3 regions of the Arthrobacter sp. NPDC055138 genome follow, and region 2 is predicted to be linked to each of the others. Evidence: predicted binding sites of a transcription regulator. Region 2 holds the regulator's gene; each other region holds the start of a gene.
What was found. Region 2 encodes LexA, which represses DNA repair genes until DNA is damaged. Its sites were predicted from a motif close to TCGAACANNTGTTCGA; they were not measured.

Region 1 (4,501 bases), on a different contig from region 2:
CTGGTGTGAAAGCTTGTGTACATGTCAACGTCGCGCCGGCTGTGGTCATTCCCGGCGCTGAGCGTTGCCGCGGACGTTTCCGGCCGGGGGCCTTCGTTCCGGCCCACGGGCGAGCTTCAAGGATGCCACGAGGAGCCGGGAACTGTGCCCGCCCTGCGCCGTCTGGATCCGATGTACTGGACCATAATGGAGGCATGTGTGGCAGATACGTCATGGCGCGGGGAACGGGCGACCTGGTGGCTTCGTTCGACGTCGATGAGTCCTATGTCGAAGAGATCCAACCTTCGTACAACGTTGCACCGACTGACGAAGTCCCCCTGATCATCGACCGTAGGGGGCCTGACGGCGATGGAGTATCCAGAAAACTCATCATGGCCCGGTGGGGGCTCGTCCCCCCGTGGGCCAAGGATCCCCGCTCCGGCGCACGATTGATCAATGCACGCATGGAGACCGTCACGGAAAAACCCTCGTTCCGGAAGGCGGCGGCCAGAAAGCGCGGTTTGCTCGTTGCCGATGGGTACTTTGAATGGCAAAAGACCCCGGACGGCAAAATGCCGACCTATCTGCACGGCGAACGCGAAGAGATGCTGGCCTTTGCGGCGCTCTTCGAGAATTGGCCTGATCCGGCCCTGCCGGAAGATCATCCCCAGAAGTGGCTGCGGACCTGCACCATCATCACCACGCAGGCTTCCGATTCACTCGGGCACATCCATGACAGAACGCCGCTGATCGTGCCGGCTGACCTTTATTCGGACTGGCTGGATCCGGAAACCACATCCGAGGCCGATGTGCAGCAGCTGCTGGACGCCATGCCCGAACCGCATCTTGTTCCGCGGCGGGTCAGTTCCAAGGTCAACAACGTGCGCAATAACGGACCCGATCTCATCGCCGAGGCAGTGTGAGCGACGGCTCGGCCGTCCGGAGAAGTGATTTCACTGTCGTCGGTTTCACCCAAGTCCTTTTTCGTCGGACGTCCGCAACAATCCGGCAGAACTCGTTGTGCGCCAGCCCTCGCTGCTGGAAGCTAGGGGAGTAGCCGGACCCAGCCGCTATGGGGCGTCTGTCGGGTATGAGGCTGTCTGCGGGGGAGGAACCCATGACGGGAAAGTTTGTCGCCAGTTCGACGGCGACCATCGCGGCACCGCCTGATCGTGTCTGGGCGGTGATTACCGACCCCGAGGCCATCAAGGGGTTCATGTTCGGTACCGAGGTGAACACCGACTGGAGCGTCGGCGGGCCCATCAGCTGGCGAGGTGAATGGGAGGGTAAAGCCTACGAAGACAAGGGCCAGGTGCTGGAGTTCGAACCGGGAAGGCGGCTGGTTGTCACTCACTTCAGCCCGCTGACCGGACAGGCGGACGTGCCGGAGAACTACCACCGCCTCACCTGGACGCTGGAGGAAGTTCCCGGCGGAACCGAGTTCACGCTGTCGCAGGACAACAATGCCAGTGCCGAAGCGGCGGAGCACTCCAAGTCGATGTGGGACAAGTTGGTGGGCGACGTGAAGGATCTGGCTGAGCAAGGCTAGGCGAATGAGGCCGCGGACCGTCCCGCTGCGGCCGTGCGGCGATATTGATGAGATAGCAGCGTTCCTGGCTTTGCTCGGATTCAAGGCGTTGTATCGGCAGGTGCGGCCAAGCCCGTACATCGCGTTCGGCCGGGACGGGCTGGAGTTGTATTACTTCGGGATGGACGGGTTCCGTCCAGGTCGAAGCACTCGCATACCTTGCCGAACTCCACGTCCGGCTGGGGGATCCGGACAGCGCTCGCCGGGTGGTGGAAATCCTGGAGTTGCTGGATATCCCCGAGGAAGACTGGGCGGTATGCGGTCCAGTGCTGCGGCAGGCCAGGGAACTGCTGCAGGCGTAGGGCGCCCCGCTTCATCACTCTGGTTTTGTCAGTGCCTGTCCCTACGCTTGATCTTGGATTCGAACACATATTCGAATAGAATAAGAGGGTCAAGTTTTTCGGCAGGCGTGTTGGCGCAGGGGCGCGTGCTGCAGAGCTCTGACCCGTTGTCCAGATGAAAGGTGACTGGAACATGGGTGTTTTCAGTGAAGCTGTCGAAGTTGTTTGTTCCCCTGCCGGACAGCCTCTGCGGCTGCGGTGGCAGGGCAGGAGCTACCGGATTGTCGCAGAACCCGTGCGTTGGTATGAACGCCGCAAATGGTGGGCGGAAGAACTGAGGGCAGAACGGGGCAGGGGAGCCGGGTTGGTGGACCATGAAATCTGGCGCGTGCAGGCACGGCTGAACGGCAGGTCCCAGATCCGCACCTTGGACCTTTCCCACCAGGTGGATGCCGATCGCTGGCGACTGATCCGTGTCCATGATGCCGTCCGTGAACTGAGCGCCTGAGCGCAGACCCGCAGCATTTATTCGCCTCGGTTTTCGCGGCTGCCGCCGGATAACGATCCCGTGCCTTCAATAAGGCGTTTGGAATGACCAATGAGCTTTACCCATCTGCATGTATCCACGGCGTTCAGCGCCCACTACGGTGTCTCCTGGCCTGATGAACTGGCCGGTGCGGCCGCTTCCTTCGGAGCGGATGCATTGGCCTGCACGGACCGGGACGGGCTCTACGGAACAGTCAAGCACCTCAAGGCTTGCCTGGCGGTGGGGATTGATCCGATAGTCGGCGTGGATCTGGCAGTCCAGGACGACGGCGGCCGGGACACCGGGCGCGTTGTGGTGCTGGCACACGGCGGGAACCAAGGGAACGGCTACCATGCGCTCTGCCGACTGATTTCGGCGGCGCATGACGGGACGGCGGGCAGCGGGCGGGGGAGCAGGCACCGAACACCCGGGGTGACGCTGGAACAACTCGCCCGGCATGCCGGCACTCCGGACGGCGGACCTGCCCTCACGGTGCTGTTGGGGCCGATGTCCGAGGTCGGCCAAGCGCTGCGCCGCCGCAGCTATGTCGAAGCGCGCCGGCTGGCCGGACACTGGCGCACCGTGCTGCCGGTCGGATCGTTGGCAATGGAGATTGTGTCCCACCTCAGTGCCCCCGGCGAGAACCTGAGCACCGCCCACGCTGTACGCATGCTCAACCTTGCCGACGAACTGAAGATTCCAGCGGTGTTGACCAATGCCGTGCGCTACTGCGAAGAAGACGGAGCAGCTACCGCAGATGTACTGGACTCGGCCAGGACTTTGACGGCCTTGTCCAAACTGCCTGAACTGCAGCCCAGTGCCCAGGGTTGGCTGAAATCACCTGCACAGATGCAGGCACTGGCTCGGGAGATCGTTCAGGCAGCCGGTGGCGGAAGCCGGGACGCGCACCGACTGCTGTCCGTGACCGAAGCCGTGGCGGACCGGTGCCGGATGGACCCTTACCAGGACATGGGCTTCAAGCATCCCGTGGTCCCGGAAGCCTCGGTTATCGGGATCGACGGGGAACCACTGACCGAGCTGCTGCAGCGCTGTGAAACCGGCATTGCCGAACGGTTCGGCGGAATATCCGGGCGGGCAGAGCAGGAGCTGCGGGACCGGTTGGCACATGAGCTGGGCATCATCTCCCGGCTGGGCTTCGCCTCCTACTTCCTAACAGTTGCCGAAGTGTCGCGGATGATCACCGGCATGGGCGTCCGGGCTTCGGCCCGTGGGTCCGGGGCCTCCAGCCTGGTGAACTATCTGCTCTACATCAGCCACGTAAACCCGCTGGACCACGGGCTGATCTTTGAACGTTTCCTCTCCCAGGACCGCTCCACCTTGCCGGACATAGACATTGACGTGGAAAGCGCAGAACGGCACAACGTCTACCAGAAGATCTTCGACCGATTCGGCAGCGAGCGGGTCACTCTGATGAGTATGCAGAACGGCTATCGTGCCCGCGGCGCAGTCCGCGACGCTGGTCTGGCACTTGGCCTGCCGGAGGATGAAATCTCCGGCATCGCCAAGCAGCTCTGGCGGTTCTCCGCGCGCAAATTCCGTGAAGCGATGGCAGAGAAACCGGAACTACGCGCGTTCTCGGCCCAGGTGGAGCAGAACCAGCAACTGGATCTGCTGGTGGACCTGACCGAACGGCTGGACCGGCTGCCCCGGCATATCTCCATGCATCCTTGCGGGGTGATCCTGGGCGACACCTCGCTGCTGGACCGTACCCCCACCCAGCCCAGCGGGCTGGGACTGCCGATGAGCCAGTTCGACAAGCACGACATGGATCCGATGGGCATGCTCAAACTGGACGTGCTGGGGGTGCGGATGCAGAGCTCGATGGCTTACGCGCTCGCCGAAATCGCACGCATCCATCCAACCAAGGAAGCGGTGACGGCAGCCGGAAAGCACCCGGTGGACGAGGACGGGGAAGGGCCCGGCTACATCGCGGCGAACGGGAACATCAACCTGGAACAGGTCCCGCTGGACGATGAACCGACCTACGAGCTGATCCGAAGCACCCACACTCTGGGGTGCTTCCAGATTGAATCCCCCGGCCAGCGTGAGCTGGTGGGCAAGATGGCGCCGCGGGACTTCAACGATCTGATCATCGACATTTCGCTA
Region 2 (4,501 bases):
TTGGAGTCCGACGGTGCCGGCTTCAAACCGAGTTCGGTCAGTCCGTCGACAATGCGGTCCCGTTGGGTCTTGATGTCCTCAACATTGGCGAGCAGCGCGTCCGCATTTTCCAGTGCGGCCAGCGCCGTCGCCTGGGTGATCGCGGACAGGTGGTAGGGCAGGCGGACCAAGCGCAGGGCGTCGGCAACCTGCGGCGCGGCGGCAAGGTACCCCACTCGGGCACCGGCAAGGGCGAAAGCCTTGCTCATGGTGCGGGAGACGATCAACCGCTCCCGGCCGGGCAGCAGCGTCAGCGCGCTCGGCGTGCCGGCGTGGGCGAATTCGGCGTAGGCCTCATCCACGATCACTATGGCGTTGGATGCCTCTCCCGCTTCGTAGGCGGCCTCGACGACGTCAAGGCCCAGCGCGGTGCCCGTCGGGTTGTTCGGGGAACACAGGACGACGACGTTGGCTGCGGATTCTGCGACGGCAGCGGCAACCGCTTCCGCGGAGATCGCAAAGTCCGCTCCGCGCGGCACCGCAACATACTCGGTGTCCGTCCCGCTGGCCAGCAGCGGGTACATGGAATACGTGGGCGGGAAGCTCAACAAGGTCCGGCCCGGCCCGCCGAAGGCCTGAAGGATTTGCTGCAGCACTTCATTCGAACCGTTGGCCGCCCAGATGTTCTCTGCCGTGAGGCCGTGTCCCAGATAGAGGGACAGCGCCGTCCGAAGCTCGGTAAACTCGCGGTCCGGATACCTGTTCAAACCGGCCGCTGCGGCGCTGACGGCCGAGACGATGGCTTGATGCACCGTCTCCGGCAAGCCGTGGGTGTTTTCGTTGACATTCAGCAGGATGGGCACGTCCAATTGGGGGGCACCATATGGCTCCAGGCCCCGGAGATTACCCCGCAACGGCAGACGGTTCAGGCGTTCTAACTGCTCACTCACCGATCCAGCTTAAGCTTCGGCCCGCCCGGGGCAGGAATCGGGCGGGCCGAAGCGGCTCATATTACGGTTGCCTCAATGCGCTGACGGCACCAGCAACTGCTGGCCGGAATGGACGATGTCCCCGTCCAGGCCGTTCAATTGCGCGATCTCGAAGATGACATCATGCGGGTTGCGGTCGGGGGCGGACAGCACCGCCACATCCCAGAGCGTCTGGCCGCTGCCGACAGTGACGGTAACGGCCGGCCCCGGCCCCAACCCTCCGGCAGCGGCCATTGCCGGTGCGGTGAAGAAGCCGACCAGGGTGAGCGCGACGGCCGCGGCAAGCATGAGCGGCAGGCCAATCAGCAGCAAACGGCCCCGGCGGGTAAGCCGGAGGGGGGCGTTGGCGCGGAAGTCTGCGGACTGCGGTGCGAGCTGGGCGGACATGGTGCCACCTTTCCGATTTCGATCTATTTCGACTGGTTTCGATCATCGAACCACCGCATTCGAACGCATCTTCGAATGCGTCTTCTACAGTTTTAGCACTGGTGATCGACTATTGTCGAGACTCAGTCGAACAAATGTTTGAAATTCCTCACCGCCTCGCCTAGCGTTGATGGCATGAGCGGCTGTGAATTGCAGTGCATCAGCCGCCACTGACAAAACAGTCGAGACAGCAATCCGAGTGCCGGTTCCGCATCAGCCAGACCCGGCACCTGGACCATCATGGGAAGACCGGGGCCGGATATGTCCGAAGAGACCACCACCACTGCCGGAGCGCGGCGACGAGGCCGCCCTGTCAAGGTCGGACGCAGCCTGACGCCGCGGCAAAAGAAGATCCTGGAAACCATCCAGCGCTCCGTTATTGCCCACGGGTACCCGCCGTCGATGCGCGAGATCGGCGACCTCGTCGGCTTGGCAAGCCTGTCCAGCGTCACCCATCAACTGGCCCAACTGGAGAAGATGGGCTACATCCGGCGGGACCCGAAGCGTCCCCGGGCCATGGAGATCCTCACTCCGCTGACGCTTGAACAGGGCGGCGTGGAAATCGTGGGCGTGGACGAGCCGCAGCAGCTGCGCAGCTCCAGTGGCGTCGCGGTGGCCGAACTCACCACGTCATCCGATACGGCCATGGTGCCGCTGGTGGGACGGATCGCCGCCGGCGGACCGATCCTGGCAGACCAGGCGGTCGAGGACGTCATGCCGCTGCCCCGGCAGCTGGTGGGGCACGGCGAGTTGTTCATGCTGAAGGTTTCCGGCGATTCGATGATCGATGCTGCCATTTGCGATGGCGACTGGGTGGTGGTTCGGCAGCAGCACACCGCAGAGAACGGCGACATTGTTGCGGCGCTGCTCGACGAAGAGGCAACGGTAAAAACCTTCCGGCAGCGAGACGGGCACACCTGGTTGCTGCCGCAGAACACGCGCTATGAACCGATTCTGGGCGACCACGCAACCATCATGGGCAAGGTTGTCTCCGTGATGCGGGCGCTCTGACTGCTCCGCCACCGCTCCTTCAGCCGATGCAGCCTGCCCATTCGGCGGCGGACCCGGATGGTTCTGGCGGCCGCCGGTTCAGGCGGCGGCGGCCGCCAGCCGCTCCAGGACCTGGCGGGCGATGGCGCCATCCTTCGTGCTCCAAAACGGCGGCAGGGCACTGCGGAGGAAATTTCCGTAGCGGGCGGTGGCCAGACGGGAATCCAACACGGCCACAACCCCCTTGTCATTGGATGCGCGAATCAAGCGGCCAGCGCCCTGGGCCAGCCGCACTGCTGCGTGGGTGGCCGAGACCGTCATGAAACCATTGCCGCCGGCCTGAGCTACCGACCGGGTCCGGGCAGTGGTCAGCGGGTCGTCCGGCCGCGGGAACGGAATTCGGTCGATGACCACCAACCGGCATGCCTCGCCCGGAACATCGACTCCCTGCCACAGAGTCATCGTGCCGAACAGGCAGGTGTCCGGTTCATCGGCGAATTGGCGGACCAGCGCCCCCATTGATGATTCGCCCTGGCACAGGATGGTCAGTTCGGTGCGCTGACGCATTTCGGCGGCAGCTTCTTCTGCCGCGCGACGCGAGGAGAACAATCCGAGGGCCCCGCCGCGTGAGGCGCGCAGCAGCTCCTCGAGTTCGTCGAGCTGCTCGCTGCTGGTGCCACGGCCCGGCTTGGGCAGATGCGATGCCACATACAGCACACCCTGGCGGGGGTAATCGAAGGGACTGCCCACGTCGGCGCTTGAGTACGCTGGGGCACCGGCCCCCAACAATCCGAGCGAACCGGCAACGGCGTCGAAGGTGCCCCCCACCGACAGCGTGGCGGAGGTCAGCACCACCGTATGTTCGTCGAAGAGCCCTTCACGCAGCCTGGAGGCAACAGACAACGGGGCGACGTTGAGCGTAGCCGGCTGGTCGTCGTTGGCGATATAGTCGCCGGTCTCGCCGAAGGTGCTGGGACGGGTCGCCCAAATGACCTCGCGGGAATCTGCCGCCGAAAGCAGCCGTTCGGCCATCTCCAGCACCGAGGAAAGACGGGATCGGGCCATCTGCCTCCCGCCGTCTGCCGCCGCGGACCCCTCGGGCTTGGAATCGGATAGCGCTGCGCGGGCCGCCTCCCGCAGCTGCGCGAGGACCAACTCCTGCTCCTCGCGCAGGCCGGAGGCCAACAATCCGCTCGGCAACGGCTCCAGTACGTCCTCCAGGGCGCCGGCAGCCGAGTTCAGCGGCTCCACGCTGATCCCGGTGTGCTTGCGCGCGGTCGAAGCCGCAGTGCGGACCATGGCAGCCGACAGCTGCCCCGCCACGGCGCTGGTGACGCGGTCCTGCAATTCGTGGGCTTCGTCAATCACCACCACGTCGTAGTCCGGAAGCACGGCCACGCCCTCAAAGGCGTTGATGGCGAGCATGGCGTGGTTGGTGATCACGATGTCCGCCTCGGCAGCATGTCCGCGCGCCAGTTCGCTGAAGCACTCGGCGGCGAGGGGACATTTTTGCGCGCCGAGGCATTCCATCGATCCCACGGAGACCTGTCGCCACGCGCGATCGCTGACCCCGGGCACCAGTTCATCGCGATCGCCGGTCTCGGTCTCCTGCGCCCATTCGCGCAGCCGCACGACCTCCTTGCCCAATGCACCCGCGGCCCCGCTGGACGCCCCTCCGCCGGCGGGAGCCGGATGCGGGACGGCGTCCTCGCCGAGGCTGAACAGCGCAGCAGGCGCGTCTTCGTCCGGAAAGCCGCCTGCCAGCTTATGCAGGCAGACGTAGTTGTTCCGCCCCTTGAGCAGCGCCACGTCCAACGGCCGGGGAAGCTCATCGGCGACGGCTTCCATCAGCCGCGGCAGGTCCCTTTTGACGATCTGCGACTGCAGGGCCAGCGTCGCGGTGGAGACGATGGCGGGCTTCTCACCCTCCAAGGCCTGCACCATGAGCGGGATCAGATACGCCAACGACTTGCCCGTGCCGGTGCCCGCCTGCACCAGCAGGTGCTGCCGGCGGTCGAAGGCCTCGGCTACTTTGGCAGCCATCTCGTGCTGGCCGGCGCGGTGTTGGCCGCCCATGCCCTGGACCGCGACATCGAGCAGCCGCAACGCCTCGCCGG
Region 3 (4,501 bases), on a different contig from region 2:
GCCGCGGCTGTCGAAACGCAGACCGGCAGCGCGGCCGACAGCGCGATCGAAAGCCCTGGACCCACACAAGGCTTGCCTGTCTCCTTGCCGGCGAGGCCTCCGCTGCCAGGTTCGCCGGCCCACCGTCCTCACGGAACCGGCAACAAATCCGGAACTTTGGTGCGCCAGTATCGGTTGCGTCGCCTGCGGCGGTGCGGGTCGACGTAGCCGGGCGGGATAAACCAAGGGATGCCGTCTTCGACCGCGATCTCCCAGTCGCCCTGTTCAACCAGGTCATGGTGAAAGATGCATAGCAATACGCCGTTGTTCACGTTTGTCCGCCCGCCCCGGTACCAGGGAACGACGTGGTGAGCCTCGCACCAGACCGCCGGCATTGTGCAGCCGGGAAACGCGCACCCACAGTCACGTACGGCGAGCGCCTTGCGGACTGCCGGGGTGAAGAACCTCGACGCGCGGCCCAGATCCAGGACCTCGCTCTGAGAACCCAGTACCACCGGGATGATCGACGCGTCGCAGGCCAGCCTCCGCACAGTCTTGGCTGAGACGGGATGGCCGAACACCGGATGCGCCGGGCCGGTCAACTTGCCGGCCAATTCCTTGTAACCGGTGGTGACCATAATCTGAGCGCGGTGCCCGCCGGTGGCCGGCAGCCTGCCAGCCGACAAAGCGACCACGCACCCGGCCACCAGCCCGGCCAATTGCTTCTGCGCAAACGACCGCGGATCCAACAACGCGGCATCCTGGTCCGTCGTCCCATCCCCGAACACCGCATCGGTTGTCCCGGACGCGGGAGCGGGCAGGAACGCGGCGGTCCCCGGCACTTCACCATCCCCTTCGACGGTGGTGCCTGCGGCCATACCCGTGCCGTTGCCGGCAGTGATGTTCTCGCCGGTCAGCCGCGGGTTGGTCGCTGTATTCATCACCGTCGCCAGCGCCGGGTACTGAGCGTCATCTGCCGCCAGAGTGAAGTAGTGCAGGCCGCCGCGCCGCCCCCGATAGAACACACCCTGTTTCGCGCGCAGCGCCGCCTCCGAGGGCTCACTCCCGTCCGCATCCGCGGCGGCCTCCCACATTCTGGCGACCTTGCCCAATACGTCCTGATCGGCTTCCACTGCCTGACGCACCAGCGCCGCTTCCATCTCCGCCGCAGTTTCCATCCCGGCAGCCGGACGTACCCGCGCCACCGCATCAGTGATCAGCGACGCAGCCCGGCCCGCAATCCTGCCCTCAGCCAACGCCTTCCCAAGCACCGGCAGCCTGACGCTCCCGGGCTCGCCTGAAGGCAGCCGTCCGGCGAGCGCAGCCTGACCCACCCTGATCCGCCGCTTTGCCTCGCCCGCACCGATCCCCAGCCGGGCCCGCAAATACTCGGCGTTCGTGCGGAACTCCGTCCCCCTGCGGGCGCTGCCGTCCTCGCCCTCCGCCGCTCCCTGCCCGTCAGATCCGTCCCGACCGGTGCCGGCGTTTAGCGCTTCCGCAGGATCAGCCCAGCCGCGCTCCCCCGTGTCCGCACCCGCAGCAGGGACTATGCCACCACCGGGTGAGGATTCTGCGCCGCGGCAATCGGCGGCCACAGGACCTCCGAAAAGTCCGTCCCGCTCCCCTACCCGGGCAACATCGGCCCGCTCTACTGCCCATGCTCCTGCCAACTGGAAGAACTCCACGATCTTGGAGATGTCCTCCACCGCCGCAACAGTCGCTGCCAGCTCGCGGGTAGACATCTGGTCCATTCCAGCGACGAAGCTGCCCGCTCTGCTGGCCAAGTCGACGCGCACTCGGTCCAGGGAAGCAAGTGTCCCCGGATCCTGTTCGAGCGGTGTAATGGCCATACATCCATTTTTCTTCGAATACAGATTCGAAGCAATCAAATTCCTCGATTGTGTAGGGATAGTCGGCCGGTGTGCCGGCCGTAACGGGCCGGGGAGAAACGAGTCCTAGCTAGCCAACCCGAGCCCCCTAGCTGGGCTACTCCGAACCCGGAGCTACGCGAGTCCGAGTCCGGACAACTCGAAGCCCTGCCGCTATTTCCGAATCAGCTTGTGGGCGGCGGCCTGCGCGACCGGGCGCATGACGATCTGATCCAGGTTCACATGGTGCGGCAGATTGAGCGAGTAGGCCACCACGTCGGCAACGTCCTCGGCCAGCAGCGGCTTCTCCACGCCGGTGTAGACCTTGTCCGCCGCCGCCTGGTCGCCGCCGAGACGGTTCAGCGAGAACTCTTCGGTCTGCACCAAGCCCGGCAGGATGTCGATCACCCGCACGTTATGTTCGGCCTCTTCCAGACGCAGGGTACCGGCCATGGAGTGCTGCGCGAACTTGGCGGCCACATATCCACCGCCTCCTTCGTACGCCACGATCCCCGCGGTGGAGGTCAGCAACACGACCGAGCCTTCGCCGTTATCCCGCAGGGCCGGCAGGAATGCCTTGATCATCCGCAGGGAGCCGAGGACGTTTACGTTGTACATCTTCTCCCAGTCGGCGAACTTTCCTTCAGCGATCGAGTCCACCCCGAAGGCGCCGCCGGCGATGTTCACCAGCGCATCGACGCCTCCGCCGGCGAGCACGCCGGCTACCAACTGATCGACGGAGGCCTGGTCCGTCACGTCGCCGGGCATCGCCACCGCGCCGGTTTCTTCGGCGAGCGCGGCAAGCCGGTCGGCACGCCGGGCCACTGCCACTACCTCCCAACCGCTTCCGCGCAGCGCCCGCACGGTGGCGGCGCCGATCCCCGAACTTGCTCCCGTTACTACTGCGCGCTTGGTCATGAATCACAGCCTAGTGGCGAATAAAAACGGAGGCCTACAGTACGACGTCGCTGCGAGCCGCTGGAACGCTTGGGGATCCGTCCGTCACTGCTAGGCCGAGCGATAGCTGACAGGCAGGAACGAGACTTCACCGAGCGAAGCTGCGATGACCGTTTGATCAGCAGGGGTCACCGGTTGATCAGGAGTGGCCTCAGCGGCATCGCGCACGATACCCGCTCGAGTTCGACGACGGCGGCCGCTCCCGATACTCGGTTGTTCCGGCCGGTGTCATCGCACCAGTCGACGTTGTAGGGCATCGCAGTCACCGAGGCCTCACCTGCCGCGGCGGCCGAGGGGACCGTAAAGGTATACGTGAAGCCGCCGCCGTCGTTCATCGGGGCGGTCTCGTGGAGCACTTCTACACCGGAAGCATCTGTCACGATCACTTCAATCTGGGCCTCGCTGCCGTAGCGTGGGTCGCAGTCAGCGTCCCGCGCTGACACCGTCACAGTCTCCCCCGGACCCGCCTCCTTGGGGGTCACCGAGTAGTCCGGCGGGAGACACGGTGGAGCCTCGAACCCGGGGATAATCCCGCATCCGGCCATGGAACCGATCAAAGCCGCCGAACCCATCAGGGTCAGGACGGCGCTGCGCCAGATGCCGCGCCCAGAGCCGCGTGTGCCGCCCTCTGTGAGGCGTTTGCGGACCCGGCACATCCGACTCCGCGGGCCGCCGGCGCCACGTAAATCCCCCATCCGGCGCGGCATGTCAGTCGGACCCCCCGCCGAGTTCCTCCAGGATCAAGTCCCGCAGCACCGCCGCTTGGTTGTGCGTCTCATCCTTGGCACCGTAAAGCAGGCACAGCTTTGGATGCTCGCGGGCCAGCTCCAACAAACGCTTCAGCGCCTCGGAACCGTCCAGCTCCTGCCGGTACGCCACAGTGAACGCTTCGAACTTCTCTGGCTGGTGGCTGAACTCCTTGCGCAACTCGGCGGATGTCCCCGCTTCCTTCAGCCAGAGGTCCAGCCCTGCCTCCTCCTTCTTGATCCCACGCGGCCAGATCCGGTCCACCAACACCCGGTAGCCATCACCGTCGTCGGCCGGTTCGTAGACCCGCTTGATCTGAACGTCCGTCATAGCCGCATGCTACGCGAGCCGGACAGGGGCAGGAAGGGCGGGCACCGCCGTCGAGCGAATCGGCAGTCCGGGTGAGGCGCGCCGATGCAGGCAGGTGGGCACCGCCGTCGTGAATCTTCATTCCGTGCCCGGCATGAAAGAATGGCGAGCATGGCAGAACATACCCCGGGCACAGACACGCCCGTTTCCGTAAACGTTCCCGACAAGCCCGCCCTCGAAGGCCTTGAGGACGCCCTGACCCGGCGCTGGCGTGGGGAGGGAACCTACAAGTTCAACCCCGAGACCACGCGGGAGCAGGTCTACTCAATCGACACTCCCCCGCCGACGGCGTCCGGCTCGCTGCATGTGGGACACATGTTCTCCTACACACAGACCGATGTGCTGGCCCGCTACAAGCGGATGCGCGGGAAGAACGTGTTCTATCCGATGGGCTGGGATGACAACGGCCTGCCCACCGAGCGCCGCGTGCAGAACTTCTACGGCGTGCGCTGCGACCCGTCGGTGCCGTACAACCCGGACTACCAGCCGCCGGCCACCCCGGCGAAGAACCAGCGCGATTTCGACGTCGTTTCCCGCCGGAACTTCATTGAGCTCTGCGAGACCCTGGCTGTGGAGGACGA

Region 1: the regulator LexA is predicted to act here: its motif matches at 1,929-1,944, upstream of ACWF5H_RS05715 (DUF6504 family protein).
Region 3: the regulator LexA is predicted to act here: its motif matches at 1,844-1,859, upstream of ACWF5H_RS05385 (DUF222 domain-containing protein).

What each region holds. Positions count from the first base shown of each region.
Region 1 covers NZ_JBSGTH010000002.1:111,278-115,778, forward strand. Annotated here, with positions in the region: gene ACWF5H_RS05705 (SOS response-associated peptidase) at 195-902, shown strand; gene ACWF5H_RS05710 (SRPBCC domain-containing protein) at 1,097-1,528, shown strand; gene ACWF5H_RS05715 (DUF6504 family protein) at 2,042-2,356, shown strand; gene ACWF5H_RS05720 (DNA polymerase III subunit alpha) at 2,447-4,501, shown strand, end outside.
Region 2 covers NZ_JBSGTH010000006.1:32,924-37,424, forward strand. Annotated here, with positions in the region: gene ACWF5H_RS15090 (histidinol-phosphate transaminase) at 1-929, opposite strand, end outside; gene ACWF5H_RS15095 (LysM peptidoglycan-binding domain-containing protein) at 1,002-1,355, opposite strand; gene lexA (transcriptional repressor LexA) at 1,656-2,405, shown strand; gene ACWF5H_RS15105 (ATP-dependent DNA helicase) at 2,484-4,501, opposite strand, start outside.
Region 3 covers NZ_JBSGTH010000002.1:35,424-39,924, reverse strand. Annotated here, with positions in the region: gene ACWF5H_RS05385 (DUF222 domain-containing protein) at 129-1,829, opposite strand; gene ACWF5H_RS05380 (SDR family oxidoreductase) at 2,022-2,765, opposite strand; gene ACWF5H_RS05375 (hypothetical protein) at 2,933-3,247, opposite strand; gene ACWF5H_RS05370 (DUF488 domain-containing protein) at 3,513-3,881, opposite strand; gene valS (valine--tRNA ligase) at 4,032-4,501, shown strand, end outside.